Regions from separate parts of the Lysinibacillus sp. IITD104 genome, predicted to be linked through region 1. Evidence: riboswitches for the same ligand, from Rfam matches in the RefSeq annotation. Region 1 holds a riboswitch; the other holds the start of a gene.
What was found. Region 1 has a riboswitch for cobalamin ahead of V1L66_RS09145 (ferredoxin). Riboswitches for the same ligand answer to the same signal wherever they lie in the genome.
Positions count from the first base shown of each region.

Region 2: another riboswitch for cobalamin. It lies ahead of V1L66_RS12320 (ABC transporter substrate-binding protein); the one in region 1 lies ahead of V1L66_RS09145 (ferredoxin).

Region 1 is NZ_JBAHYH020000001.1:1,815,524-1,831,165, forward strand. Features, by position in the region: gene V1L66_RS09125 (ATP-binding cassette domain-containing protein) at 1-60, opposite strand, end outside; gene cbiQ (cobalt ECF transporter T component CbiQ) at 57-830, opposite strand; gene V1L66_RS09135 (energy-coupling factor ABC transporter substrate-binding protein) at 836-1,108, opposite strand; gene V1L66_RS09140 (energy-coupling factor ABC transporter permease) at 1,112-1,858, opposite strand; cobalamin riboswitch at 2,007-2,192, opposite strand; cobalamin riboswitch at 2,444-2,626, shown strand; gene V1L66_RS09145 (ferredoxin) at 2,772-3,143, shown strand; gene cobJ (precorrin-3B C(17)-methyltransferase) at 3,148-4,815, shown strand; gene V1L66_RS09155 (sirohydrochlorin chelatase) at 4,830-5,768, shown strand; gene cobK (precorrin-6A reductase) at 5,765-6,526, shown strand; gene V1L66_RS09165 (precorrin-8X methylmutase) at 6,539-7,198, shown strand; gene V1L66_RS09170 (cobalt-precorrin-5B (C(1))-methyltransferase) at 7,198-8,331, shown strand; gene V1L66_RS09175 (bifunctional cobalt-precorrin-7 (C(5))-methyltransferase/cobalt-precorrin-6B (C(15))-methyltransferase) at 8,288-9,508, shown strand; gene cobI (precorrin-2 C(20)-methyltransferase) at 9,501-10,208, shown strand; gene cobM (precorrin-4 C(11)-methyltransferase) at 10,208-10,993, shown strand; gene V1L66_RS09190 (cobalamin biosynthesis protein) at 10,986-12,107, shown strand; gene V1L66_RS09195 (cobyrinate a,c-diamide synthase) at 12,119-13,486, shown strand; gene V1L66_RS09200 (bifunctional precorrin-2 dehydrogenase/sirohydrochlorin ferrochelatase) at 13,479-14,117, shown strand; gene cobA (uroporphyrinogen-III C-methyltransferase) at 14,114-14,881, shown strand; gene V1L66_RS09210 (nitroreductase) at 14,915-15,475, shown strand; gene V1L66_RS09215 (cob(I)yrinic acid a,c-diamide adenosyltransferase) at 15,489-15,642, shown strand, end outside.
Region 2 is NZ_JBAHYH020000001.1:2,416,785-2,432,426, forward strand. Features, by position in the region: gene V1L66_RS12260 (methyl-accepting chemotaxis protein) at 1-153, shown strand, start outside; gene msrB (peptide-methionine (R)-S-oxide reductase MsrB) at 982-1,410, opposite strand; gene msrA (peptide-methionine (S)-S-oxide reductase MsrA) at 1,403-1,936, opposite strand; gene V1L66_RS12275 (YpmS family protein) at 1,949-2,530, opposite strand; gene V1L66_RS12280 (GDSL-type esterase/lipase family protein) at 2,535-3,464, opposite strand; gene V1L66_RS12285 (DegV family protein) at 3,999-4,841, opposite strand; gene trhA (PAQR family membrane homeostasis protein TrhA) at 5,117-5,752, shown strand; gene V1L66_RS12295 (dihydrofolate reductase) at 5,797-6,273, opposite strand; gene V1L66_RS12300 (alpha/beta hydrolase) at 6,434-7,351, shown strand; gene V1L66_RS12305 (class I SAM-dependent rRNA methyltransferase) at 7,413-8,609, shown strand; gene V1L66_RS12310 (S9 family peptidase) at 8,784-10,772, opposite strand; gene V1L66_RS12315 (precorrin-3B methylase) at 10,844-11,521, opposite strand; gene V1L66_RS12320 (ABC transporter substrate-binding protein) at 11,573-12,565, opposite strand; cobalamin riboswitch at 12,728-12,915, opposite strand; gene V1L66_RS12325 (translation factor GTPase family protein) at 13,098-15,035, shown strand; gene V1L66_RS12330 (hypothetical protein) at 15,267-15,642, opposite strand, start outside.

The sequences.
Region 1 (15,642 bases):
CTTCGTACCATCCGCATAGGCATAAGATAATTGGTTGAGTTCAAAATAAAATGCTGTCATGTAAAATACCCTCCATATACGATGAGGACTAGTAAAATAGCTGCCATGCCTAGCCAATTTTTCTTGCTATAAGAGCCCATCTCTTGCCAGTAGACTGCATCGCCTCCACGTGATTGCATGGCATTGTTGAGCTCTCGGCTACGCTGAAACATTTCCACAAATAATGCCACAATAAGCATGGAGACAGAGCGTAGCCATTGCATCGGTGAATGATAGCCAAGACGTGCTTGCTGGGCGAGATGTATATTTTGCATACTTTCTAAAAACATAAAAATAAAACGATAGGTTAGTTCGACGAGCTCCACTAATAAAGAGGGGAGTCGCCATTGTCGTAGCACATAACATATTCCTTGTACGGAAGTGGTTAGAATTAAAAAGTATAAACAACTAATGCTGCCAAGGACAATAAAGAACAGCTGTTGCGCTGCTAACACACTTGCATTCCCAATAAAGACAGTCCAATTCCTAAATGTAAACGACCAAATATGGGCAGGGAGTGTATTCGTTGATGATGTAAAGGAAAGTAAAATAGATACGAGACTTGTTAATAAGAAAAAGCTAGGTAGCAATAATAATTTGCCGTAGTATGCAAGCGGAATTTTTGCACCTAAAATGATAAAAGCACTCATTACAAAAAATGTAATGAGTGAAAGTCGTTCATCTCTCATGATGAGCGTTATGAGAAGTAGTCCAAGTGAAAATATCATTTTTTCTAGCGGATGAACGGACGCTAGCTTATTCAGATAGGCATACTTATCAATGAGTAACATAATGGTTAACCTTCTTTGTGTTTGCCACGCATATAGCCGATGAAGTAGCCAATAAAGCCAGCTCCTATAGCTGCCTGTAGCACGAATAATAAGCTTTCGATTTCACCACTTGGTGGCTCCCATAGACTTTCAAACCATGGTTCATATTCCGCATTAATTTCACCAATAGCTGCTTCTGCTTCTCCATCAGCACCACCAAATTCAGCACCTTTTTGTATGAATAAGGGAATGATGGCTAACAACACAACAATTGCTAATAACAATAAATTTTTCTTCATTTGTTAATGTGCCTCCTTTGTTGAGAAAACACGTAACGTTTTTAATTCGCTAACATTGTATTTTTTCAAGAAATTCATCACAATGACCGTTAAAATTCCTTCACTCACTGCTAAAGGAATTTGAGTTAAGGCAAAAATACCTGCAAACTTTGTAAAGGATGCCATAAAGCCTCCAACCTCTGAAGGAAAGGCTAGTGCTAGTTGTACAGAAGTCACAATGTATGTACCTAAATCACCAAGCATAGCTGCAAAGAATATGGCTAGTGAAAATGACAACCCTACTTTTTGAGCCCCTTTAAAGACAAAGTAAGCAATAAAAGGACCAACAATAGCCATAGAAAAGGCATTAGCCCCTAAAGTTGTAATTCCTCCATGAGCTAATAATAAAGATTGAAATAATAAAACGATTGTTCCAATTACACTCATTGCTAGAGGGCCAAAGAGTACTGTCCCAAGTCCTACACCAGTTGGGTGAGAGCAACTACCTGTAACTGAAGGGATTTTTAGGGCGGATAGCACAAAGGCAAAGGCTCCTGAAAGCCCCAAAAGCATTTTTGTTTCAGGATTTTCATCAATGGTTTTTCGAATAGAACGCAATCCTAGAATGATAAATGGGATAGAGATCACCCACCAAAAAATAGCCCATTCGATTGGTAAAAAACCTTCCATGATATGCATGGCAAAGGCACGTTTTGGCACGATTAAAAAGGCCAGTAAAAAATAACTAAGTTTCCACCATGATAATTTCAAAAAGCTTTCCTCCTAACTAATTAATAGATTTTTAGAATATTGCGTGCGTAATTAAAAAAAGCACTTCTCCTTAGGTGGAAAAGTGCATAGCTAAAAAAGCAAATAACAGTCTCATCTGCTAAGCCGCACACCTATCCTCGTAGGTTGAAACGATCACTTATTTTTCGGCAGGTCTCCTGGCTCTAGTTCAATGCTTTATAGGTCTTCCCATCCGTTGGACAGTGACATATTCTATAAAGCTCCCTATTACAGTGGCGGGACCGCGCCGGACTCAAACCGGCTTCCCTTTTAAGCAAAATGACAAGCACTTTGCACCGAAAAACATTCAAATTGTGAGATTTCACGACAAAGTGTAACATGAATTTCCATAAATATGCTATACCTTTTATGAAATTTTTTAAATTAAAGGTCAACGGTGAATATTCTGATAAAATTTTGTGCGCAAATTATATAGATTGTATAAATTTCATACCTAGTTCCATTCAAAATTGATAAATTTGTCATAAATTTTTAAAGAAATATTGAAATTTTAAAATAATAAGATATGATAAAGACAGTTTTCTATTTAAAATTCTAATAAAAATTTCATATAAAACGTCAATAAGTGCTCGAATAGCTCGAGATAATAGGGAAATTGGTGAAAATCCAATACAGCCCCCGCTACTGTAATAGCTGATGAAATCGCAAAGCCACTGGTGCAAACTTGGGAAGGTGCGACAGTAAAATGAAGCTTAAGTCAGGAAACCTGCTTATTTGATTGTGCATGCAAACTTTTCGGAGGGAGAAGTTGAAGCGAAAGCGGGTACCTGTATTTCATTCTATTCGTTTTTATTTGGCTTCTACAAAACCTTTACTCTTCGTTATAGAGTAAAGGTTTTTCTTTTTCCAAAAAGCAAATGAGGGGAGACAGAAGATGACAACTTGGAATTTAGAGGGGATGAAAACACATCTCTTTATTTGCAATGGCAGTAGCTGCATGAAAAAGGATGGGGAGGAAATTACCTTAGCCATTCGAGATGAGATACAGCGGCAAGCACTCGATCAGGAAATACATACGACAAGAACGCGCTGTAATGGACGCTGCAAGGATGCTTGTGTGGTAATCGCTTATCCTCAAGGAAACTGGTATCGTGTGCCATCAACAGAGCATGCTAGAACACTAGTACAAGATTTACATCATGAATCCTTATACAACGAACATGTCTTTACACTTCGTGAAGGTACATTACAGCGTACTGCTCAAACAACTGCCATTAAAGGGATCGAAAAGGTGAAAGAGGGGTAACAACATGGCGCAAAAAGGAAAAATTTTCGTAGTAGGCTTTGGACCTGGAGATTTTAAGCATATTACGACACGTGCAGTAGAGGCTTTACAACAAAGTGATATGATTATAGGCTATAAAACCTATGTAGAGCTGATTCAAGATTTAGTAAGTGCAAAATCGATTGTTAGTACAGGCATGACAGAAGAAGTGTCGCGTGCACAGGAAGCCGTTCGTCAAGCCGAAGCAGGGAGCATCGTCTCAGTAATTTCGAGTGGTGATGCAGGCGTCTATGGCATGGCAGGATTAGTCTATGAGGTGTTAATTGAGCTAGGCTGGACAGAAGCAACAGGAATTGAAGTTGAAATTGTTCCTGGGATTTCTGCGATTAATTCATGCGCTAGCATACTTGGTGCACCTATTATGCATGATGCTTGTACAATCAGTTTGAGTGACCATCTAACACCTTGGAATTTAATTGCAAAGCGTGTCGAGGCAGCTGCAATGGCGGACTTTGTCATTGCTTTATACAATCCTAAAAGTGGACGTCGAACAAGACAAATTGTCGAGGCTCAACGAATACTCTTAGAATATCGTTCGCCAGACACACCAGTTGGGCTTGTGAAAAGTGCCTATCGAGAACGTCAAGAAGTGACCATGACAACACTAGCAGAAATGCTAGAACATGATATTGGTATGTTGACAACTGTCATTATCGGGAATTCGTCAACATTTTTCTATGACAATAAGATGATTACGCCCCGCGGTTACCAACGTAAATATACCCTGGGTGAAGAGAAACAGCCATTACGTCCACATCAACGTTTACGCGAAGAAAATGAACCTTGGGCAATGAACCAAGAGACAGGAACAGCGCGAAATGACTTTACGGCTGACCCTAATGCAGGGCGCTTTAATAAACCCAGTATAGCCGCTACGCCAAAGCCGAAAAAAACAGCTCTTGAAATGGCTACAGCGGCACTTGCAATGGTAAAAGGGACAAGCGCAGTCAAAGTAACACCGAAGCTTGTACAGCAAAAAATAGAATCTATTTTTGAATTAGCAGTAAGTCCTGGTGTAGCCAATAAGTTTTTTACTCCCCAGCAAATGATGATGTTAGCGGAGGTCGTTGGGGATGAGGGGACGATGGAATACACACCAGATCATCAAATTCATTTGAAAATACCAACGACTGCCCCTGAACAGATCACAGAGAAATTACAGGAAGTAGGGTTTTTATTAGCCCCGATTGGTGATGTGTTATCACTGAAGGCTTGTGATTTTTGCTACGGTGAAAAGGCTGATTCAATACCATATGCAGAGGAAATACAAGAAAAACTAGGCGGTATGTCCTTACCGAAGACATTAAATATTGGCTTTAATGGCTGTGGGATGGCCTGTTATCGGGCTGTATTTGATGATATTGGCATCGTCTACCGCAAAAGTAAATTTGATGTCTTTATTGGAGCAAAACCAGTCGGTCGTACAGCACACGCAGCACAGCCTGTTGTAGAAGGGCTGGAGCCTGAGCAGCTGATTCCACTCATTACAGATATTATTGAAGAATATAAAGCAAATGCTCATCCAAATGAACGCTTATTTAAATATTTTAAACGTGTGAAAAAAATACTGCATTTTACGTATCAAGATATGTCTTCCAAAATAAAAGTAGAGCCAGCTCCGTGCGGCGACTAGTAAGGAGTAGAGAGATGAAAGCTATTTTATTTGTCGGCCATGGGAGCCGTTTAGCAGCAGGAAATGATGAGGTTCGTACATTTATCGAACAAATGACACCGCGTATTGATGAACAATTTTTAGTGGAAACTTGTTTCCTTGAATTTGCTTCACCTAACATCGAAGAAGGTATTACAAACTGTGTGAAAAAGGGAGCTACAGAGGTACATGTAATTCCAATCATTTTACTGCATGCAGGCCATTCAAAGCTGCATATTCCAGCGGAAATCGAGCATGCACGTGAGCATTATCCAACGATTACCTTCACATATGGTCAAACAATTGGTATCCATGATGAAATCTTTGCCATTTTACAAGATCGCCTAGCTGAAATTGGCTTTAATTCAGAACAAGAGCAGGAAGACACAGCGATTTTATTGATTGCACGAGGTGGCAGTGATCCATCTGCTAATGGTGATTTTTATAAAATCACGCGACTTTTATGGGAAAAACTACCTGTGAAATACGTAGAAAGTGCTTTTATGGGTGTCACAGATCCACGAGTTGAAGAAGGAATTGAACGTTGTGTCAAACTAGGTGCAAAAAAAATCATCATGTTACCATACTTTTTATTCACAGGCATTTTGATGGAACGCATGCATGGCATGTGTGAGAAGTTTAATGAACTTTATCCAGATTGTGATATTCAAATTGCTAACTATTTTGGCTACCATGAACGGTTACAAAATGTTTTATTAGAGCGTATTGAACAGGCAATCAACGGTACATCAACAGGTATGCAAGATCTAGAAGATTATCGCGCCTATGCGGCAGTACATGGACATGCACATCACCATCACCATCATGATCACGATCATGGACATGCGCATCATCATCATCACGACCATCACCATCATGACCATCATGACCATCACCATCATGACCATCATCATGAAGAGGAGCCGGTAAAATGATTTTCATGTTAGCAGGGACAAGTGATGCAAGGGATCTAGCCCTTGCATTACAAAGCGCAGGTTATGCGGTAACCGCTACGGTCGTCACTGAATCGGCAGCCTCTAGTCTTGCTGACGTTGGTCTGCCACATTTAATCGGTCGACTGACAGCTGAGGAAATGGCGACCATCATGACAGAGCAGGGCTATCAATTGGTGGTAGATGCCTCTCATCCATTTGCGGAAGAGGCCTCTAAAAATGCGATGGCAGCGGCAGAGCAGGCACAGATTCCATATATTCGCTATGAGCGAGCTCATGAGCATTATGCCCATCCTTTAATTACTGTTGTAAAGGATTATGAGGAGGCAGCTCAGCTAGCTGCAGAAAAACGCGGTGTCATTATGCTAACGACAGGAAGTAAAACACTCGCTACATTTACGAAGGTTTTACACGGCTTAGAAAATACGAGAGTAATTGCTCGTATGCTTCCACGACTGGACAATATGGAAAAATGTGAGGCGCTCGGCGTGGCACAGCGAGATATTGTGGCCATTCAAGGTCCGTTTTCAAAGGAATTAAATGAAGCTCTATTTCGTCAATACGGAGTGACGTTGATGATTACCAAAGAAAGCGGTAAAGTTGGCTCAGTTGATGAGAAGCTAGAGGCAGCCCTTGCATGCCAGATCGAAACGATTCTTATTGCACGACCAAATATTCAATACGGCCAACAATATTCAACATTTGAAGAAGTATTACAGGCTGTTGAACATACAATTTAGGAGGCATTTTCCATGGATTTTAAAACAGATTTCAAACCATTAACGGTGGACCCAGATAAAATTTACGATTACAGTTTCTCGATAATTGCAGAGGAAATGGGCGAGCATGACTTCTCAGAAGATGAATGGAAAGTTGTACGTCGCATTATCCATGCATCCGCTGATTTCGAGCTAGGCCGTAGTGTCATCATTACACCAGGTGCTATTGAAGCGGGTATCAAGTCTATTCTTGCTGGACGTCATGTCATTGCAGATGTGCAAATGATTGAAAGTGGCTCTGGTAAAAAGCGTTTCCAAAAACATGGTGGCGATTTGCATTGCTATATTGCGGATGAAGATGTATCAATAGAAGCGAAAAAACAAAATACAACACGTGCCATCATTTCGATGCAAAAGGCTTCAAAATTACATGAAGGTGGTATTTATGCCATTGGTAATGCACCAACCGCATTACTGGAATTGATTCGTTTAATTAAAGAAGGGCTAGCAAAACCAGATTTAATTATCGGTATGCCTGTTGGTTTTGTGTCAGCAGCTGAGTCAAAAGAAGAGCTGCTTAAACTAGAAGGGATTCCGTACATTACAAATGTTGGTCGTAAAGGCGGTAGTACAGTGACGGTTGCTGCTTTAAATGCCATCTCACTTTTAGCGGACGAACAGGCGAAAAAATAATGGAGCGGAAGCCAAAAAAGGACCCCAAGGACATGCGTCACGGTTATACGACGGGAGCCTGTGCAACTGCTGTATCAAAGGCTGCACTGCTTGCCCTTATTACCAAGGAGGAGCAAGAGACAAGCACGATTCATTTACCTATTGGTCGAGATGCAACCTTTACAATTGAAAAATGCATATTTGAAGAAAATGCTGTCAGCTGTGAAACGATTAAAGATGCTGGTGATGATCCTGATGCGACCCATCAGGCACTCATCGTTGGCACAGTGAGCTGGGCAGATACACCTGGGATTCATTTAGATGGAGGTATTGGCGTCGGGCGTGTCACAAAGCCTGGCTTGCCAGTGCCTGTCGGAGAAGCAGCCATTAATCCTGTACCCCGTAAAATGATTTATAGCACGGTCCAAGGTGTGTTGGACGAATTTCACATTACACGAGGCGTGAATGTAGTGATTTCTGTCCCTAAGGGCGAGGAGATTGCTAAAAAAACGTTAAATGGACGACTCGGTATACTTGGGGGCATCTCAATCTTAGGCACTAGGGGAACCGTCGTGCCTTTTTCGAGTTCTGCTTATATGGCTAGTATTGTCCAAGCCATCAGTGTAGCGAAAGAGGCTGGCTGTGAGCATTTAGTGGTGACAACAGGTGGACGAAGTGAGAAGTTTGCGATGAAACAATACCCACATCTAGCAGAAGAAGCATTTATTGAAATGGGTGACTTTGTAGGTTTTACATTAAAGCATTGTAAGCGTCTAGGCATCAAGCAAGTTTCACTCGTTGGGATGATGGGGAAATTTTCTAAAGTCGCACAAGGAGTCATGATGGTGCATTCCAAAAGTGCACCGATCGATTTTAATTTTTTAGCACAATTGGCAGAGGATATAGGGGCAGATGAAGAAACGATAGCACAAGTTCTGGAGGCAAATACAGCTTCACAAGTAGGTGAGATGATGATGGAGAAGGGCTATGATGCGTTCTTCCATCGTTTATGTGAGGCCTGCTGCTATTCCTCTATCCATCATATTAAGGGCGGTTTAACGCTTTCCACATCGATCTATTCGATGCAGGGACAATTATTAGGAAGGGCTGATGACATTGCATCGATCGATGAAGTTGATTGGGATCGGGGATAACGGATTAGCAAGCTTATTACCCCAATACCTTCAGTGGATTGAGGACTGTGAGGTACTTGTTGGTGGTGAGCGAGTACTTGATTTTTTCCCAGACTTTAGAGGTGAAAAAATCCTGATAAAAGGAGGTCTTTCAACACTTGTTGAAAGATTGTCTGAAGAAACAAGAAATACCGTGATTCTTGCATCTGGAGATCCATTATTTTATGGCATCGGAGGCTATTTAGCAAAAAAGCTACAAATAGAGGTTTATCCATATATGAGCTCTGTCCAGCTTGCCTTTGCGAAAATGGGAGAGAGCTGGCAGGATGCTTACGTAACGAGTATTCATGGACGACCAATGAAGGGCCTGGCACAGCGAATTGATGGCAAAAAGAAAGTAGCACTTTTAACAGATGCAGAGAATAGTCCGAATGCTCTCGCTCAATATTTAAAGCATTTTGGTATGACGGAATATCGTGCGTTTGTAGCCGAAAATTTACAGGGCGAAAACGAAAAAAGTGGCTGGTACTCGCTCGATGAAATGGAAGTTACTCATTTTTCTCCTTTAAATGTCGTGATTTTAAAACAAACAATAGCACCGAAACGCTACACACTCGGGATTGATGATGAAGAATTTTCACAACGAAAGCCAGATAAAGGACTTATTACAAAGAAAGAAATTCGAGTTTTAAGTTTGCAAGCCATGCAGCTACAACAGGATAGCATTATTTGGGATATTGGCACATGTACGGGATCCATGGCCATTGAGGCAGGTAAGCTTGCGCCAGAAGGACAAGTATTTGCTGTAGAAAAAAATGCACCAGATTTAGAAAACTGTCTCCAGAATCAACAAAAATTCCGAGTTGATATGACAGCTATTCATAGTAAAGCACCAGAGGGCTTAGACAGCTTTCCAGACCCTGATGCCATTTTCATCGGTGGCACTGGTGGTGAAATGGTTGAGTTACTGCAATTATGCTGTCAGCGTTTAAAGCAAAATGGGCGCATTGTCTTAAATGCAGCGACTATTGAAAATTTATATAAAGCCGTTGAGGCATTTAAAGCTTGTGGTTTTGCTGTTGATATTTTGCAGGCACAGCTTGCACGTAGCAAGCCTATTTTAGACATGACACGCTTTGTGCCATTAAATCCAATATACATTATTTCCGCTTATCGAAAGGAAGAAAATTATGAGTAATCTAGGAATTTTATATGGCTTGGGCGTTGGTCCTGGCGATCCAGAATTAATTACAGTAAAGGCGTTCCGTGTGATTCAGGAGTCACCTGTTATTGCCTATCCAAAAAAGCTAAAAGGCAGTAAAAGCTATGCCCATCGTATTGTAGATGTGTATATTAATCCAGAAGAAAAAGATATGCTTGGTCTTGTATTCCCCATGACGAAAGATGAGGCTGTTCTAGAACGTGAATGGACAAAATCAGTAGAACTTGTCTACGAAAAATTACAAGAGGGGAAAGATGTAGCCTTTGTCACAGAGGGCGATCCATTATTGTATAGTACGTTTATTCATATGATGAAGCTAATGCAGGACAAGCATCCAGATGTCGAAATTCGAACGGTACCAGGAATTTCTTCGTTTAATGGCTCTGCATCACGCTTAGGCATTGCGTTAGCGGATGGTGATGATCGTGTTGCGATTATTCCTGCGTATGACAATTACGAAGCTATGCGTGAAGCGATTGAAACACATGATGCTGTTGTTTTTATTAAAGTGGCGAAAGTGATTGATTTAATGCTTGAAGTGCTACGCGGTTTAGATTTATTAGATAAAGCATCCGTAGTAACAAAGGTAACATCTGATGAAGAAATCATTTGGGATGTGCGTGAGTTGGATGGTGTCGATTTAGAATATTTAACATTAATGGTGGTGCGTAAATAATGAAGAAAATCTATATTGTCGGCGCTGGTCCTGGTGATCCAGATTTAATTACAGTCAAAGGTTTACATATGTTACAAACAGCGGACGTTGTCATGTATACAGATTCATTAGTGAGTGAGGATCTCATTGCGAAAGCTAGACCTGATGCGGAGGTCATTCGTACAGCAGGTATGCATTTAGAGGAAATGGTTGCCGTGATGGTGGACCGAGTCAATGCTGGGAAAACAGTGGCACGTATGCATACAGGTGACCCAGCGATGTATGGTGCCATTATGGAGCAAGTTGCGCTATTAAAAAAGGAAGGCATTGGGTATGAAGTCATTCCAGGAGTTAGCTCTGTATTTGCATCGGCCGCTGCAATCGGAGCTGAGCTAACAATTCCTGATCTAACACAAACCCTTATTTTAACGCGTGCTGAGGGGCGCACACCTGTACCAGAATTTGAAAAGCTACGTGATTTAGCGAGCCATCATTGTACAATTGCCTTATTTCTTAGTGCAACGCTGACGAAGAAAATTGTCAAAGAGCTACAGAGTGCTGGTTGGGCTGATGACACGCCTGTAGCAGTTATTCAACGTGCTTCATGGCCCGATCAAAAAATCGTACGAACAACTTTAATCGAATTAGATGAAGCGATGCGTGTGAATGGTATTCGTAAGCATGCGATGATTTTAGCGGGATGGGCATTAGACCCGAACATTCATGATAAAGATCAATATCGTTCGAAGTTATATGATGCAAGCTTTACACATGGCTTTAGAAAAGGTGTGAAGACAAGTGATTGAGTTACAAGAGGGTGTGTTACCAGAGGTTGATCAACGTAATCCTTATGCCGTTGTAGCCATTACGAAGCATGGTGTCCAAATAGGACGTCGTCTGCAGCAAACCTTTGCAGCAAGTGATTTATATTATATGAGTAAATTTGAACAAGGCGATGAAGCAGAAAAGCATATTCAACTATTTACAGGCTCAGTGCGCCTGCTATTGCCAACACTCTTTAAGCAATATAAAGGGTTGATTTTAATTATTTCACTAGGGGCAGTCGTACGAATGATTGCGCCGATTTTAAAAGATAAAAAGACAGACCCAGGTGTTGTGGTGATTGATGATCGAGGGGAAAATGTTATTAGCGTATTATCAGGGCATTTAGGTGGTGCCAATGAGCTAACACACGAGGTGGCAGCTGCACTTGGTGCAAATCCGATTATTACAACGGCTTCTGATGTGCAAAAGACGATTCCCGTTGATTTATTTGGAGCCCGCTTTGGCTGGGTATGGGATAGTGCGGATAAATTGACACCTGTTAGTGCATCTGTCGTAAATGAAGAACATGTAGCCATTGTACAGGAGACAGGTGAACGTGACTGGTGGATGCGTGATACACCGATGCCAGAGCAAATTAAAATCTATCCATCCACACAGGCAGCTATCCAAGCTGCTCCCCATGCCACATTATTAATAACAGATCGAATCATTGAACCTGAAGAAGAGGTTCTTCTAGAAAACGGTGTTATTTATCGCCCAAAATCCATTGTGCTAGGAATGGGCTGTAACCGTGGTACATCGTTAGAGGAAATTGAACAAGTAATCGATGAAACCTTGGCAGAGCTAAAGCTTTCGAAAAAAAGTGTGAAAGCCTTATGCACGATTGATTTAAAGAAAGATGAGCCATGTTTCCTAGAGATTACGAAGAAATATGATTGGGAGTTCGTTACGTATACACCAGATGAATTAAATGAAATCGAATTTCCATCACCCTCTGAAACAGTCTTTAAATATACAGGCGCATACGGAGTGAGTGAACCAGCAGCTATGCGCTATGCACAGGTACCATCACTCCTATTAGAGAAGAAAAAATCAGGTAATGCTACGATTTCAGTTGCTAGATACCTATTTTAAGGAGGAAGTCCATGCAAACAAATCGCTTTGTACTAGCTGGTACGGGTAGTGGTGTAGGCAAAACTACTTTTACCATTGGACTGATGAAGGCACTACAAAACAAAGGAAACGTGGTACAGGGCTTTAAATGCGGTCCTGATTATATCGATCCAACCTATCATACAGCTGTAACGGGCAGAGTATCACGTAATATTGATAGCTGGATGTTTTCGCACGAAGCAGTCCGTGATATTGTAGCACGTGCAAGTATGGATGCAGATGTGTCCATTATTGAAGGTGTGATGGGCTTTTATGACGGTAAAAGCCCTTTATCTGACGCTGGGTCTGCTGCTGATATTAGCGTAGTGACAGAGAGTCCTGTTATTTTAATTGTCAATTGTGCTAGCATGGCACGTAGCGTAGCAGCAGTTGTGAAAGGCTTCCAATTACTATCAGATAAGCCGAATATCGTTGGTGTTATTGCGAACCAGGTTGGTAGTGTCGGTCATTATGAAATTGCGAAGGCAGCTATTGAACAAGAATGTGGCATTCCTGTTATTGGCTACCTAAAGCGTGAGGAAGGGATTGATATCCCGAGTCGTCATTTAGGGTTAGTACCCGCTATTGAAAGAGGAGAGCTAGATTCATTTTTTGATAAACTAGGGAACCTTATGGAAGAAACGATTGATTTGGACCAATTAATACATTTAACAAAGGCTCCTATTTTGCAAGAATCAGGTCATTTATTCAGAGAGGAGCCTTCACGAAATATTTGTATAGCGGTTGCAAGAGATGCAGCATTTAATTTTTATTATGAAGAAAACTTGGCGTTGTTACGTGCGAAAGGTGCGACACTACAGTTTTTCTCACCGCTTGCGAATGAGCCTGTACCAGCTGAAGCAGATGGCTTGTATATTGGTGGTGGCTTTCCTGAGGAATTTGCAGAGTCACTTGCTACCAATACAGTCGTTAAAGACTCTATTCGGGAAGCTATTGCCAAAGGTCTTCCGACATTGGCTGAATGTGGGGGCTTTATGTATTTAACAGAGGCTATCACAAATAGCCATGGTGACCGCTATGCCATGGTAGGGGTAATTCCTGGAGAAGTGGCGATGCAAACAAAACTAGCAGCACTTGGTTATCGTGAAATTTTTGGCACAGCCGATAATTTCTTAATTGGTGCTGAGGAACAAGCGAAGGGCCATGAGTTCCATTATTCCAAATATAGTGGTTCTCACAATACAGCAGCCTATGAAACGATTGGTCGTTTTGGCAAAAAGAAAGAAGGCTATCAAGAAGGAAATTTAGTGGCTGGCTATACTCATTTCCATTTTGTATCAAACCCAAAGCTAGTTGACAATTGGTTAACAGCTTGTAAGAAGGTGAAAAGTAATGACTAATTATTTTCCTATTCATATCAATCTAGAATATAAAACAGTTGTGATTGTAGGCGGGGGTCACGTGGCAACGCAGAAGGTAGCATCCCTGTTACCAGCAAAGGCAAACATCGTGATTGTCAGTCCAACCTTACATAACACATTACAGTCACTTGCAGAGTCAGGGCAAATTACTTGGAAGCAAAAGGAATTTGAACCTCGTGATTTAGATGACGCCATTCTCATTATCGCTGCAACGAATGTGACAGCAGTTAACGAAGCCGTTCAAGAAGCAGCACAGCATTGGCAATTAATCAACCGAACAGATAAACAAAGTGAAAGTGATTTTATTACGCCTGCTACTGTTCGCCGTGGTCCGTTGGTGGTAACTGTTTCGACATCGGGAGCAAGCCCAAGTCTAGCCCGCAAGATTAAAGCAGATTTAGAAGAGCAATTCGATGATGCTTATGATGACTATGTATGCTTTTTACAGCAAGCTCGATTAATGATTGCTGCTAAGTATGATAAAGGTCCACAAAGACGTGCGGCATTACAAGCATTGCTAGAGCCAAACATCCTTGAATGGACACGTCATGGTGAGATCGATCGACGAGAAGCATATTTACAACAACTATTGATGGGAGCAACGCAATGAAGGATGGAATCGTATATATCGTGGGAGCAGGTCCTGGCGATCCGAAGCTCATTACTGTGTATGGACTGGAATGTATTCAAAAGTCTGATGTAATTGCTTATGACCGTCTTGTAAATCCTAAATTGCTTGATTTTGCAAAAAAGGATGCGGAGCTAGTTTATTGTGGCAAATTACCTGGGAAGCATCATCTCATTCAAGAGGAAATAAATGCATTACTCGTTGAAAAAGCACAAGAAGGTAAAATTGTTACACGCCTAAAAGGTGGCGATCCCTTTGTTTTTGGACGTGGCGCGGAGGAAGCTGAAATATTAAAAAATCATGGCATTGCCTATGAAATCGTTCCGGGGATTACAGCAGGAATTGCAGCTCCTGCATACGCAGGAATTCCAGTTACACATAGAGACTTCGCGACAAGCTTTGCCCTTGTAACTGGACATGGTCGTGAAGAAAAAGGACAAGATTTTTTGAATTGGCCCGCTTTAGCTACGGGTATAGATACCGTTGCCTTTTATATGAGCGTTGGTAATATTGCCTACATTGCTCGCAAATTAATCGAAAATGGACGGAAGGCAACAACACCAGTAGCGGTCATTGAGTGGGGAACAACTGCTCAGCAACGCACGATTACAGGGCCGCTAGATGAGATAGCCAGCATCATTGAGCGTGAAGGGTACCATAACCCTTCTATGATTGTTGTTGGCGAGGTTGTCAATGTACGGGAAAAAATTCAATGGTTTGAAGAGCAAGGTCTTACCTTTTCATAATCATTTCTTATAAGCGCACAAGGAGGAAGCACTATGACTGTCATTGAAGCATTAAAAAAACGTCGAGCAATTCGTAATTACACGACACAACCAGTAGAGAAAGAAAAAATTGAGCAAATTTTACAGGCAGCAACCTATGCACCAAATGACCGGATGCGTGAGCCCTGGCATTTTTATGTCATTCAAGATGAAGCCATGAAGCGTTATGAAGAAATGGCAAGTGCTTATTTACAAGAACGCTTTCCCACGAAGCCAAATTTAGTGGAAAGTTCATTAAAGGTTGTACAAACAACCCCTGTAGCCATTGTGGTGACAGCTGACATAGTAGAAGGGGACACAGATGCGACAGAAGATAATGTCTTTGCTGTATGTAGTGCCATTATGTCTATGTGGTTGACAGCAGAGGAGCTAGGTCTTGGCTTTGTTTGGCGTACACGTGGTGTTGGCCTCGTACATGATCCTCGTATGCATACGTTTATTGGTGCAAGCGACGCTCAAAAAGTAGTTGGTACAATATTTATTGGCTACCCACAGGAGCAAGAACAAACCGACAAGAAACGAACGCCGTTTGCAGAAAAGACAACATGGCTGTAAGGAGGCTATCAGTATGGCAAGAAAAGGCTTGTTTTTAGTATATACAGGTGAGGGTAAGGGCAAAACGACAGCATCTCTTGGCGTTACATTGCGTGCAGTTGGTCGAGGCTTAAATGTGCGTTATCTGCAGTTTATCAAATCCCCAGAACGTACTTATGGAGAGCAAA
Region 2 (15,642 bases), 600 kb from region 1:
GCCTACGCAGAACAATCTGCGGCCAACACCGTGACATCTGCGGCAGCAGCCACACAAGGCTCCGCATCCATGCAGGAAATCAACGCCGCAGCCACTGAGCTTGCCCAACAAGCAGATAGCCTACGCAACCTCGTGAGCGAGTTTAAAGTTTAAGCGAATTGAACGGGAGAGGGAGAACCATTTTTTATTGGTTCTCCCTTGACTTTGCGGGGCTATCCTTCACTTTAAGCATTCTATCCAATTATTTGAGGGCTATCCTCCACTTTGAGCATTCTATCCGCTACTTTTTCTGGTTTATCCTCCACTTTCAGATTTCTATCCAATTATTTGAGGGCTTTCCCCCCTAATTTGAGGGGCTATCCTTCACTTTGAGCATTCTATCCGCTACTTTTTCTGGTTTATCCTTCACTTTCAGATTTCTATCCAATTATTTGAGGGCTATCCCCCTAATTTGCGGGGCTTTCCTCCACTTTAAGCGTTCTATCCGCTACTTTTTCTGGTCTATCCTTCACTTTTAGATTTCTATCCAATTATTTGAGGGCTATCCCCCTAATTTGAGGGGCTATCCTCCACTTTGAGCATTCTATCCGCTACTTTTTCTGGTTTATCCTTCACTTTCAGATTTCTATTCAATTAATTGAGGGCTATCCCCCTAATTTGAGGGGCTATCCTCCACTTTGAGCATTCTATCCGCTACTTTTTCTGGTTTATCCTTCACTTTCAGATTTCTATTCAATTAATTGAGGGCTATCCCCCTAATTTGCGGGGCTTTCCTCCATTTTGAGCATTCTATCCGCTACTTTTTCTGGTTTATCCTTCACTTTCAGATTTCTATCCAATTATTTGAGGGCTATCCCTCTAATTTGCTAGGCTATCCTCCACTTTGAGCATTCTATCCGCTACTTTTTCTGGTTTATCCTTCACTTTCAGATTTCTATCCTTCTAATCTGCTGTGTCTCATTACCACAAAAAAACCTAGCACTATTTAAATAGTGCTAGGTATTCGCCATAGCCTTCTTTTTCTAAATCCTCTTTTGCGATAAATCGAAGCGCTGCTGAGTTGATGCAGTAGCGTAAGCCGCCTTGCTCACTTGGGCCGTCTGGGAAGACATGTCCTAGATGCGAATCCGCTTCTTTGCTGCGTACCTCCACACGACGCATACCGTGAGATGTATCGAAATGCTCAGTTACCTGTTCTTTTTCAATTGGCTTTGTGAAGGCTGGCCAGCCACAGCCAGAGTTGTATTTATCGAGTGAGCTAAATAAAGGCTTGCCAGAAACAATATCTACGTAGATGCCTTCTGCAAAATGGTCATCGTACTCATTACGGAATGGTGGCTCTGTGCCATTTTCCTGTGTCACATAGTATTGCATCTCTGTTAATTCTTTTAAACGTTGTTCTTTATTCATGTTTGTTCCCCCAGTGTTGCTCCTGAAACGCTCGACGACCTGATCCAATCGAATAGCGCTCATAGTGCATTGGATTTTTCTTATAATACTGCTGATGATAATCCTCAGCCGGATAAAACGTAGTGGCTGGTAAGATTTTTACCATAATTGGTTTATCAAACTTGCCAGATGCTTGTAAATCCGCCTTTGAACGTTCAGCAAGCTCACGCTGTTCTTCGTCATGATAAAAAATGGCCGTTGTGTAGGATTCTCCACGGTCATAAAATTGTCCCCCTGCATCTGTTGGGTCAATCAATGTCCAATAAATCGCAAGTAGCTGCTCGTAGCTATATAATTCATCATCAAATGTAATTTGTACAGCTTCCACATGCCCTGTTGTTTCCGAGCAAACCTGTTCATAGGTAGGATTCACAACATGTCCACCTGTATAGCCTGAAATCACAGAATCAATGCCTGGTGTTTCGTCAAAGGGCTTGACCATACACCAAAAACAGCCTCCCGCAAATGTTGCATATTGCTTTGCCATTCATTTCACTCCTTATTCACCAGGAACAATAATTTCCAATAAGATTTTATCCTTTGGTAAGTCTAACTCTTTAGCACGTACACGTGATCCAGAAGCAATATTAATGCGCGATAAATCAATATAAATTTCGGCTTTATTCGGATTCACGGTAATCCATGAGGGAAATTCCACCGAATCGCGCATGATTTTCATCGTCGTCTCCGGTGGAATGTTTAATAAACCTACATTCATGCCCGTCTGTTTTAAAATAATATTCCCCTTGTCATCCACAATGGGGTCAAAATTCATGGAAATGGGGATTTCCGTATAAAATACCGTGAGTGTGCTACGTAATTGAATATCATCCCCAATTGTAAAATCAAGTGGTAAAGGCGAGCCTTTCGCTGCATCCTTTAAGTATTTTTTTGATATCGATTCTAATTCCTTTGTTGTGGTTTGTACCACGAGTACATTTCCTTTGCTTTCACTTTCACCTGCTGAACTCTTCGCAACATGGCCGCCATCCACTGGTCTAGTTGCTAAAAAAACGACGAGGAGGATTGCAAAAAGCACTGTGCCCGCTAAGGCGAAAAACGCGACTTTCCATTTATTCATTTTGTCACTCCTCGAAGCCTATTGCCTTGTTAATCTTTTTTTCCATACCACACTGCTCCATTGCTGCAAGTATACGCTCTGTCATTTTTTCATACCCCTTTGCATTCGGGTGGAAAAAGTCTGTATGATAGACGAGCTCTTCATTGGAATCAAATAAATCTTCTACTGATACGTAACAAGCATTGGAATCCTTGCTGGCTACATCCTCAATCACATTATTCCATTCTGTGATAATGGTATCAAATTCATTCGCCTCATTGGTCACAATTGAAAATGGATTATAAAAACCAATGAGTAATAAGGGCACTGTCGGATTTTTTGCGCGAATGCCTTCTACGATTTTGCTGTAACGTTCTTTATAAGCCAGCAGTTCCTTATCAAAAGCGTCACGCTTTAAGTTAAATAAATCCTGCCTGACGACCTTCATGACATCATTGCCACCCATTGTTAAGGAAATTAACTGTGCTTCCTGCAGCTCTTCATCATAATGCCCTTTTTTCACTAATTTTAGTAGCTGATCGCTGCGTCTACCACGTTTGCCCCGATTATCGACCTCTACATCCGATATCGAAGGCCATGCGAGCAATGAATCTGCTAATCTTCCAACATAACCGTCTTGACTATACTCATCACCGACACCATCTGTCAACGAATCTCCCAGTGCCAAGTAATGTAGTTGCTTTGCTTGTTCTTCATCAATTTGCGATAAATCCTCTGCTGATGGCTCAAAAAAATGTTCAAAAATTTGCGTCAACATATTCTTAGATGCTTTTTCCTCATCTTCTGTTTGTTGCTCATCCTGCGGCATATCTTGCTCCGTTCCTGCTTGCTCACCTTCTGGCTCTGCTTGCGGATTCGGTTCATCGATTGATATTGCACAACCACTTAGTACTAAGACGGTCAAACATGACAACATAAATCGCCAAATGTCCATTTGACCACCTTCCATCCCTTTCTATTACTTCTATTATAGAATAGTTCATGCTTCAATGAAAAGTGACTTACCCTTAGTTCTCCATAATTTTGTGCTCTTGCCAAATTTCTTCACAAATTTTTGATGAATGTATGGTTTTATGCAGAAGTGATGATAATTAGAGGATTTCTGATTATTTTTGGTGGTAAAGCATCACTATTTGATTGAAGCTGCTCTTACTTGCTGACAAAACGCTCACTATTTATTTGAAGAAGCTCATACTTAATGGTTAACCGCTCTTCTTTGGATTAAACTCGCTCATTTCATGTGAGAAAGCGATCAAACTCTGATTGAAGCCGCTCATACTTTGTGGGAAAACGCTCACAATTTGATTGGAGCCGCTCTTGCTTGGCGGCAAAGTAGTCACCATATAATCGAAGTCGCTCTTTCTTAGGAGCAAATTGATCATTGTTTGATTAAAACGCTCATCCATGTCTTCAAAGTGTTACAGTATAAAAAAGCCACTACAATTACTTATGTAGTAGCTCCTTCCTGTTATTCTGCAAAATAAATAAAACCGATTGCTCCTGGACCTGTGTGTGTCGAGATGATTGGAGATGTAAAGGCAATTTCAACATCGTTAAAGCCAGTTTCTTCGATCAGCGCTTTTAATGGGTTGCCCATCGTTACTAGGCCATCTGCATGGGAAATGCCGACTGCCTTAACTGTTTTTCCGGCTGTATCTGCTTGGAATTGTTTAAATAAAAAATTAACTACTTGTTTATGACTACGTACCTTTGACACTGGGTTGTATACGCCACCTTCAAGGTTGGCAATCACTTTGATGTTTAGAAGGGAACCGATAAAGCCTGTTCCTTTACCGATTCGACCGCCTTTAATTAAGTTTTCGAGCGTGTCTACAATCACATATAAATGCGTATTGTCTCGTACCTTTTCCAAACGTGCTACGATGTCCTCTACTGTTGCCCCTTCATCACGCATGCGGATGGCCTCACGTAGTTGGATAGCCAAGCCAATCGCGATAAAGCGAGAGTCAATGACTGTCACATCGGCATCTGTCATTTGTGCCGCTTGGCGTGCTGATTCTACTGTTCCACTCATACCGCCTGTCATGTGGATGGAGATAATTTGATCGCCATCTTTACCGAGCTCATCATATAATTCTTTAAATTTCCCTGGAGCTGGTTGCGAACTTTTCGGTAAATTTTTCGCATTTTTCATTAAGCCTAAAAATGACTGTGGCTCCAAGTCCACACCATCCGTATATGTTTGACCATCAATTTGAATCGTTAAAGGCACGATATGTATGCCATGTTGTGCTACTTCTTCTTTTGTTAAATCACAAGTTGAGTCCGTTACTATATGAATTCGTCTCACTTCGACACATCCTTTTACTTCATTAAAATTTATTATATAGACTAATGAATCATTATGTAAACATGACATTTGTCATTAGGGAAAACCTTGTCCTAGCTTGCATGTAAACGCTACCTTGGATACTATAGCGTTTTCGCCTACCTCTTGTCTATCAATGCCCCTCAAAGAATATGACAGGCTTATGACATTTTTGATATGAACTATATGACAAATGTAAATGTTCATCTCTAAATTATTGGGGTATAGTAAATGTATGAACGAAAGGAGTGTTTCAAATGGTTGATTCATTTGACTATAAATCTTGGAGGGAAGAGCTGTGGAATGCCATTACACATGGTATTGGTTTCATCGCTAGTATTCCAGCACTGGTTGTTCTACTGTTAGCAGCCGTCCAAACAGGAAATGCACTACATATTACAACTTTCAGCATTTTCGGTGCGTCTGTCATCATTCTGTTTTTAATGTCTACATTACTACACAGTATGCCAGAAAAATATAAACACTTTTTCGCTATTTTGGACCATTCGTCCATTTATATTTTAATTGCCGGCACCTATACGCCGTTTTTATTAATTGCCGTTGGTGGTACGCTAGGATTGACGCTATTATGTATTATTTGGTCACTGGCTGTGCTTGGTGTGTTGTTTAAATGTTTCTTTATTAATCGCTTTGAAGTACTTTCATTGATTTTTTATATCGGCATGGGCTGGTTAATTATATTTGCCATTAAGCCCGTTTATCTCTATTTAGGTTTACATGGCTTTGCTTTACTGCTAGCAGGTGGGCTGTTCTATACGATTGGGGCCATCTTTTATGCATGGCGCTCCCTGCCCTTTAACCATGCAATCTGGCATCTCTTTGTATTAGCTGGCTGTGCCTCTATGTATGGTTGTGTTTATTTTTATCTATAATAAAAGCAATCGCTCCCTTCACAATGAGCGATTGCTTTTTTCGTTTATTTACGTTCAAAAATTTGATATTGGAATGTATAGCCTTCTGGTGCTGTTTCAGGCGTTTCTGAAGAGACTTGAACAAAATCCTGCTCATAGCTCGGGAAATAAGTATCTCCCTGAAAGGCGTGATTAATTTTTGTGATATACAAGCGATCAGCCATCTCCATCACTAAGCGGAAAATCTGCTCGCCACCAATAATCATCATCTCAGGTACATCTCCAGCTAGCGCTAATGCCTCTTCCAAACTTGTCACAGTTTCAATGCCCTCTGCCTGATAGTTTTCATCACGCGTAATGACAATGTTGCGTCGCCCTGGAAGTGGTCGACCGATGGATTCAAATGTTTTACGTCCCATAACCATAGGCTTGCCCATTGTTTTTTGTTTAAAATACTGCAAATCTCCAGGTAAATGCCAAGGCATCCCATTGTTATAACCGATAACGTGATTGTCATCATGTGCCACAATTAAAGAAATCATACTGTCCCTCCAAATACTTTCGTCCCTTTTATTATAAACATAATGTGCTTATTTCACCTCATTTATAAATAAAAAAGCTTATGCGACAATTAAATCCTAGTAAAATTATATGAATAGTTTATAATAAGGATAACAAACTCACAATAAAGGAATGATGAAGATGACAACTTTAAGAAAAGAAGCTGTTCATTATCTAGAAGCTCAGCGTACTGCTACACCTTATTACAAAGTTACAGCGCAGGAAGCGAGAGCCATGCGGACGGTTACGCAATGGCAATCCGTGCACAAACCGAAGCTAGCATCCATTGAGAATTACAACATTACGGTGCGAGATGGAGCGCAAATTACAGTACGGCTTTATACGCCCGTCCTCGGCAAAACTTTACCTGTTATTGTTTATTACCATGGTGGAGGCTGGGTTTATGGCAATCTAGAATCTGTCGATGCAGGCTGTCAGCTATTAGCAGATCAGGCACAGGCAATTGTGGTATCAGTGGATTACCGCTTAGCACCTGAATATCCCTTCCCAACGCCCTTATATGATGCCTACGATAGCCTAGTGTGGGTACATGACCATATTGAAGCCTTAGGTGGAGATGCAAGTCGATTGTCGGTTGCTGGGGATAGTGCAGGTGGAAATTTGGCTACAGTCGTTGCGCACTTAGCTACTACACGGGAAGGTCCAACACTACAAGCTCAAGCACTGATCTATCCCGTTACAAATGTTGATTTTTCAACAGTATCTTATCTAGCATATGGTGAAAATTATGGCTTAGATACACAAGCCATGCAGTGGTTCTCTCATCACTATACAGAGGAAGCAAACTTCACCAATCCGCTTGTATCCCCCCTTCAGCTAGAGGATGTCCGTAAAATGCCAAAAACGCTCATTTTAGCCGCAGAGGCAGATGTTCTCTTTGATGAGGGTCTAAGTTATGCACAAAAGTTATCGGCTGCAGGTGTGACAGTCGAACATATCACAATGCCAGGATTAATCCATAGCTATTTCAGTAAAATGAATTATTTTGAAGACGCAACGATTGAAACCGTGACAAAAATTGCGCAATTCCTGAAATAAGTTTGGCTATCCCGCTCAAACAGTGCGATAATAGAGCAAAACGTTTTTAAAGGATGACACTATGACACAAACAATGGCACTACAAATACAACAGCCCTTTTCTGATCAATTAAAAAAGGGCTACCCACTTATTTCAAAGGATGCGGTTGATGCACGACGTTTACCTGCTGAGCAAGGAACACTCCTCAGGCTCATGGATCATCATAACCGTTTTATTGGAACAGGTTACTACGGCATCCAAAACAAAGGGATTGGCTGGGTGCTAACGACCGATGCGAATGAAACAATTGATAAAGCTTTTTTTATAAAAAAATTCAAAAAAGCCATCGACAATCGTGCTGCATTTTTTAGCAATGAAAACACAACAGCCTTTCGTGTTTTTAATGGTGAAGGAGATGGCATCGGCGGTCTTACGATTGATTTTTTTAACAGCTACTACATGGTAAGCTGGTATAGTGAGGGCATTTACTCATTTAAAGAAGTGGTGTATGAGGCGCTTGCTGAGACAGTAGACTACCAAGCGATTTATGAGAAAAAACGCTTTGATAGCAAAGGACAATATATCGAGCAAGATGATTTTGTAATGGGCACGCCAGGAGAATTTCCTATTATGGTGAAGGAAAATGGTATGACCTATGCGGTGCATTTAAACGATGGCGCCATGACAGGGATTTTCCTCGATCAACGTGAGGTACGATTGGCTATTCGAGAGCGTTATGCCAACAACACAGACATGCTGAATACGTTTTCCTATACAGGAGCATTTTCTGTGGCAGCCGCTCTAGGAGGAGCCATCAAGACAACGAGTGTAGATGTGGCAAAGCGTAGTTTAGCCAAAACGATTGAGCAATTTAGTGTCAATCATATTGATTATGAGGCACAGGATATAAAAGTCATGGATGTCTTCCATTATTTTAAATATGCACAGCGCCATGCTTTACAGTTTGACCTTGTCGTATTAGACCCACCTAGCTTTGCACGTACGAAGCAAATGACCTTTTCAACGGCAAAGGACTACCCTAAATTACTAAAGGACACGATTGCCATTACCGCTAAAAACGGCATCATTGTGGCTTCCACAAATAATGCCAGCTTTGGCATGAAAAAGTTCAAAGGCTTTATTGACCAAGCCTTTAAAGAGACTCGTACACGCTATAAAATTGTCGAGGAATACGGTTTACCGAAGGATTTCCGTGTACCACGTGAATACCCTGAATTTAATTATCTGAAGGTCGTGTTCATCCAGAAAATCGACTAACCAATCGAGAATCACACCAAGGTGTGATTCTTTTTATGTAAGGAAAAGTTGATTCTACCTAAGGAGGTTCGGTACCTCTACAATAAAGGTTCCAAAAGATTGAAACGTTATAAACAAACAGAGCCTTTCTATTAAAAGTAGCCTAAGAAGATGTTCTCTTCTTAGGCCACCCGATTATAGATATTTCACAAACCAATCACGGATATATTCAAGTCGATTAATTCGTAATGTAGGCTTTCCACTTCTTGAAAGTTCATGATTCGCCTCAGGGAAACGCACGAATTTTGTTTGTTTTTTACGATATTTTAAGGCGATAAACAATTGCTCTGCCTGCTCAATTGGACAACGATAGTCTTTTTCACCATGTAAAATCAATAATGGTGTCTCCACTTTGTCTACATACTTCAGTGGCGAATGATGCCATAGCTTCTCTATATCATCGAGTCCTGCTTGAATTTGCCAGTCTGTAAAATAATAGCCGATATCACTGACACCAGCAAAGCTAATCCAGTTCGAAATGGAGCGCTGCGTCACAGCTGCTTTAAAGCGATTTGTATGGCCCACAATCCAGTTGGTCATAAAACCACCGTAGCTTCCACCAGTTACACCTAGACGATCTTGATCAATAAAATCATAGTGCTCCAGAGCGTAGTCTACCGCTGCCATTAAGTCCGCATAATCATTACCACCATAATCGCCACGTACTGCATCCACAAATTTTTGGCCATAGCCATGACTACCACGCGGATTAGTATAAAGCACTGCAAAGCCTTGTGCAGCAAGGATTTGGAATTCATTAAAGTAGGTATTGCCATACATTGCATGCGGACCACCATGGATTTCAAGAATGAGAGGATATTTCTTCCCTGCTTCATAGCCAACTGGCCTCATAATCCAGCCATTGACCTTCCAGCCTTCTGCACCTTCAAATTCGATACTCTCGGGAACAGCTAATGTTTTGGTTTTTAAAAAATCTTCATTAATGGACGTCAACTGTTCTTTGTCACCTGTTTTTAGGTTCACATAAAACAGATCGCCTGGATTGGTCGTTGTGCTAATAGCCGCAATAGCCTGATCATTTTGCGCATCAAGTGAGAAGCCATAGACATATTGATCATCATGGATAGCTGGGTAAATTTCGCCATCTACATTTCCGTAATAAATCGCCGCATTGCCGTGATCTGTGACTTGGAAGTAGAAGCTATGATTATCATTCATCCATTGCACACGTGGTGACGCTACACCTTGCAGGAAATCACCGATGACATAATCACCAACAGGCGCATCAAATTCACTTGTTACACAGTTTAGTAGTTTTTGCTCCATGTCATAAATCCAAAGCTTTGCTTGTGTGGCATTTTCAAATTCACGTTCTCCACCTACAAAAGAAAGATAGCGACTATTCGGAGACCAAGCTGTTTGGTAATAAGCACCCGAACCTTCTGTTAGCTTGTGACTCTGCTTAGATTCTAACTCCAATAAATAGATATCCACATTAAATGAGAAATCTAAATCCTCCGCTTTATCTGCTAAGTACGTAAGGTATTTGCCATCTGGCGACCAAGTACCCAGATGGCAGTACTCTTTGCCTTCTGTCACTTGTTCTAGCTCTCCTGATGCCACATTGACAATGGCAATATGGGTAAACTGCTCCATATCAATAAATCCACCAGCATCCGATTTGTGTTTCATTTTCTCGATTTCTAGTGGCTTTAGTTCTTTATCCTTTTTCTTCTCATCCTCCGCTTTATCTAGGATGGTTTCATCTTTCCCTAGCACGACTGAAAAAGCAATTTTCTTGCCACATGGTGACCAGACAGGGGAGGTCGCTCCATTTTTACAATGTGTCACCTGTTTTGCCTCTCCACCTGCTTTCGAAAGAACATAAATTTGCGACTTACCTGTTCTCGTTGACAAAAATGCAATTTGACTGCCATCTGGTGACCAAACAGGGGAACTCGTTCTATCTTCACCAAATGTCCATTGCTGTGGTGTTTTGTCCTTCAAGTTTATGTAAAACAAATTCGATATATAGTCGTTTTTCTTCTCGTCCATACGAGTCTCTACATAAACTACCTCTGTCCCATCTGGTGAAAGCTGTGGATCTGCTACTGATTTTAAGTGATAAAGATCTTCTGGTTGAATCCCTTGTTTCGATGTCATGTTCTTGCTCCTTTGTATTGTAATATTCTGTGCCTTACTACAATACTTCGACACCCTAAGTAATATTCCTGCTATTTAATCGAATTTTTTACTAGTTCCCAATATTCTGCGGACTTTGTTCTGCGGTAAAATTTATAGAAGGGTTCATTTGGGCGAGCATGCTCCTTATAAAGGTTTATCAGGTGCAGTAAAACATCTTCAATTTGTGTGACGTCTACCCTCTTAGCGAATAAATTGCCAGCCTGTGCCTTTGCTCCCATCGGTACTGCCCCTAAATAGACATCAAAGCTTTCTTGTTGGTAAACGAGCCCAATATCATCATAGACTGCATTGTAGCAAGCTGATGCACAGCCATTAATATTGACTCGGACTCTTGCAGGTACCGTCATCCCCACCATGGCATGATAGAGCTGTTCGGTTATCGGGGCAGCCTCCATTTTCTCACCATCACAAAAATCACAGGCCCTCATGGCAATGATAGGACCTGAGGGCACCACATAAAGACCCGCTTCCTGTAAGGCTTGTATCGCTTCTGACGCATCACTTATTGGAATGGATACGAGAATACTGTAGGAGGCCGAATACTTTATCGCACCCTTTTCGCCTGCAATTTCGGCTATTTTTTGAAATTGCGCAGGCGTATAATGCTTATTAATAATGCCAGGGCTGACTGCAAGACGTGTGAATTCACCATGACGGTTTAATGTTTCAAATGTTTGATCTGGTACATTTTTTTGAAATGCGTTCATTCTTATCGCTCCTTATGAAAAAGGAGCTAGCAAAACGCTAGCTCGAATGGATTAAAAGTTTTCAGGATAGAAGCCCTTTGCTAAAATTTCAATCGCCTCTGCCGCACGAACCCCTTCAGATGCTGCTGAAAGTGGCAGGATAACAAAACGCTCATTTTTAACAGCTTCCATCTCCTTCAATGCTGGATCATTTTTTAAGAATTGGATCTTTTGTTCTGCCGTTGTTTCACCGTAATCAATTACGACAACTACCTCTGGATTGCGGTCCACTGCATCTTCCTTCGACACAGTTGTCCAGCCTGATTCCACATCACCAAAGATATTTTGTCCACCCGCGATTGTCACTAGCTCATTCATAAAGTTTTGACCCGCTGTAAATACATCCTTTTCACCGCTATCAAACACAAGAATCCGTAATTTTTCGCTATCTTTTGGTAATTTAGCTTGTACTGCCTCTACATCTTTCGTCATCTGCTCAATTAAAGCTTCACCACGATCCTCAATACGGAAAATCTTCGCGATATTACGAATATCGGTAAAAATATCCTCTAATGTTGGCTTTGTCATGTTGGAAGCCGTATGTAAATACGTATGGATACCTAATTCTTCAAGCTCTTCTGGTGTGCCAACACCCTTTTCCCCGAAGCCACTTTTCCAGCCCGCATATAGGAAATCTGCCTCGGCATCGATGACTTGCTCCTTCGTTGGGTATTGATCGGAAAGAACAGGGACCTTATCGTATGCCTCTTGCAGTGGTTCATAGATTTTATCATCTAAGTAAGCTGTCCCTACCATAGAATCCTCTAAACCAAGTGCTAACATAATTTCTGTCACATGTTGATTTAAGCTAATCGCTTTTGTTGGTGCTTCCGTATATGTTTGAGTTGTGTCATTATTTTCAATGGTTACTGCTGCTGCCGCCTCAGATGGCTCAACCTTTTCACCTTGTGCAGCTGATTCCGTTTTGTCCTTTGCGTTACAAGCCCCTAAAACAGCGACCAAGGCAATGATCATCATCAGCCATATACTTTTCCATTTCTTCATGTCCTTTTCTCCTTTGCTGTTAAAATATAGAAAGAAATCAGAGACTTCTTTACTACTAAGGTAGTTGGAAGGGCATAAAAAAACCCTCTTGTCGCCAAGAGAGTAGCATAGTGAAATAACGGTATCATTACCTATATCACTATCCCCATCCTCGTGGTTCTTAGTCAAAAAATACATATTGGCAGGTATCCTGGCTTAGGTTCATCATCTATACGCCTTCCCATAGTTTCACTACAGTGGCATGCTGTATAGACTCCCCATTTACAGTTGCGGGACAGCATCGGAATTGCACCGATTTCCCTTTTAAGCAAATGACAAATGCCATTTGCACCAATACGTTCTATAATGTTCAATACTATTGATAGACTAGCAGAAGAAAATTTGTCGCGCAATCAGTAGTATGATGGTAAAAGTATAATCATCATTATATTAGCACTATTTCGACATAAAGACGAACTATTTTACAAGAAATAAAGGAGCTAGTATTCTGTTACAATAAAAAGATAGCAATCTATAGAAACGAGGATTTCCTATGTACAAAACAATCGGTGTACTTGCGCACGTGGATGCAGGAAAAACGACCTTCTCTGAGCAAGTACTTTTTCATACAAATAGTATTCAAGCACGGGGGCGTGTTGATCATCAGGATACCTTTCTTGATCATCATGAGCTAGAGCGCAGACGAGGCATTACGATATTTGCCGAGCAAGGGCGCATGAATATTGGCGATGATACATACACATTGATTGATACGCCAGGGCATGTCGATTTCTCCCCTGAGATGGAGCGTGCTATTCGTGTGATGGATTATGCCATTATTATCATTAGCGCTGTCGAAGGGATACAAGGCCATACAGAAACAGTGTGGCAACTTTTACGTCAATACCATGTCCCTACCTTCTTCTTTATCAATAAAATGGATCGTGAGGGTGCCAATATGGAGGCTGTCATCAGACAGCTTCGCAAAGATTGCTCTCAGCATGTATTGTTCATCGATGAGCCACTGCGAGCAGACTATGTATCAAATAATATTATGGAATGGCTGGCGGAGCGCGATGAAAAATTGCTTGATGCCTTTCTAAATGAGTCATTGGAGCATGAACAGTGTCTTGCTCAATTAAAGGAAATGATTAAAAATGAAGGTGCCTTCCCTTGCTTTGCTGGCTCGGCCTTAAAGGATGAGGGCATTCAGGAATTTCTTGACCAGCTCCCGCTGTTAACGGCTTCCCATTTTGACAAGGATGCCCCGTTTGAGGGCGAGGTTTTTAAGATTCGTCATGATGGGCACCAGCGTTTAACCTTTATGAAGGCAACCAAGGGCTCGTTGCATGTACGAGATGAATTTTCATTTGACGAAGTAACAGAAAAAGTGACCGAAATTCGCCTTTATAACGGCAGTCGCTTTGAGACCGTTCAACAGGTAGAGGCAGGAGAAATTTTCGCTGTCAAAGGACTGAGCCAGGCAAACATTGGGGATCGAATCGGTACAACGATGCTATCACAGCCCTATGAGCTTGTCCCAACCTTACAGGCAAAGGTTCAATATGAGGGTGATCAACATATCAAGGAAGTGCTACAGATTTTCCGTTTACTCGAAGCAGAAGAACCGTCCTTGCGTGTGGTCTGGCAGGAAAAATTTCAGGAAATCCATGTGCATATTATGGGTGCCATTCAATTGGAGGTCCTGACAGAGGTATTAATGACGCGTTTTTCAATAGCTGTCTCCTTTGGTGAGCCGCAAATTTTATATATGGAAACCATTGCGACAACCGTAACGGGCTATGGTCATTTCGAGCCCCTCAAGCATTATGCAGAAGTTCATTTATTAATGGAGCCAAATCCACGTGGAACAGGTAATACCTTCAGCAATGCCTGTCATGCCGATCATTTATCCATAGGCAATCAGCGCCTTGTTGAAAAGCACCTGTTTGAGCGTGACCATCATGGGCTACTGACAGGCTTCCCTGTAACAGATATTCATTTTACACTTCTAACAGGTCGCGGGCACAACGAGCATACATCAGGGGGAGATTTCCGTGAAGCCAGTTTCCGTGCTCTGCGCCAGGGGCTGGAGCAGGCACAAAATGTACTACTAGAACCCTATTATCGCTTTAAAATGAAGGCTTCAAACGACTATATCGGCCGTATGATGACTGATATTCAGCAAGCAGCAGGCACATTCGATGACCCGATTTTATCTGAAACGGATGTTATCCTAACAGGTCGTGCGCCTGTTGCCACTTTAATGAGCTACAGTGCAACCTTTGCCGCCTATACAAATGGGAAGGGTGCACTCACACTCCAATTTGATGGCTATGATGTGTGCCATAATACAGAGGAGGTGATTGCACAGATTGGCTATGATAAAAATGCCGACCCTGAGTATAGTTCCTCCAGTATCTTTTGTGCAAAGGGCAAAGGATATACGGTTCCGTGGCAAGAAGCACAGGCAGCCATGCACTGCCTGTAAAATGGGGTGATTTGGTTCGCGTGAAGGCTTTGCTTGCTTTCGCGGGTATTCATCGCTCGAGCGCGGGTATTTCACTTGCTTCCGCGAGTATTAGTCGCTCTAGCGCGGGTATTTCACTTGCTTCCGCGGGTATTCATCGCTCTAGCGCGGGTATTTCTTGGTTGGGCGTAAATATATCTCTACCCTGCAATAAAATGATTACAAGCCCTCCAAAAATGGAGGGCTTGTTTTTTATAGTGCACCGACAGCTTTCTTTGTTGGTTTGTCCATCAAATAAGCGGGTTCCACTACCACGTAGTCATGCTTGTTCGTAAAATCAATCAGTACCTTTCCTGGTCGACTTTTTAATAGTTGGAGATGGTCAATTAATTGCAGTAAAAGCTCGTGACCGTTGCCACGTGGATGCCAGTTGAAATGATAATCATTTAACGCTTGCACCGCTTCAATAAATTGGGCATATTCCTGCTGCACAAATGCAATGAGTTTGTCATGATGAGATGCTAAATCATATAAATATGTTTCGTAAAAGCGCATGACAATCGAGCATAATAAGTCATTGACACGAGCGGCACTTAAAACAGGCTTTGGCTCCAATGATAGACGGTCG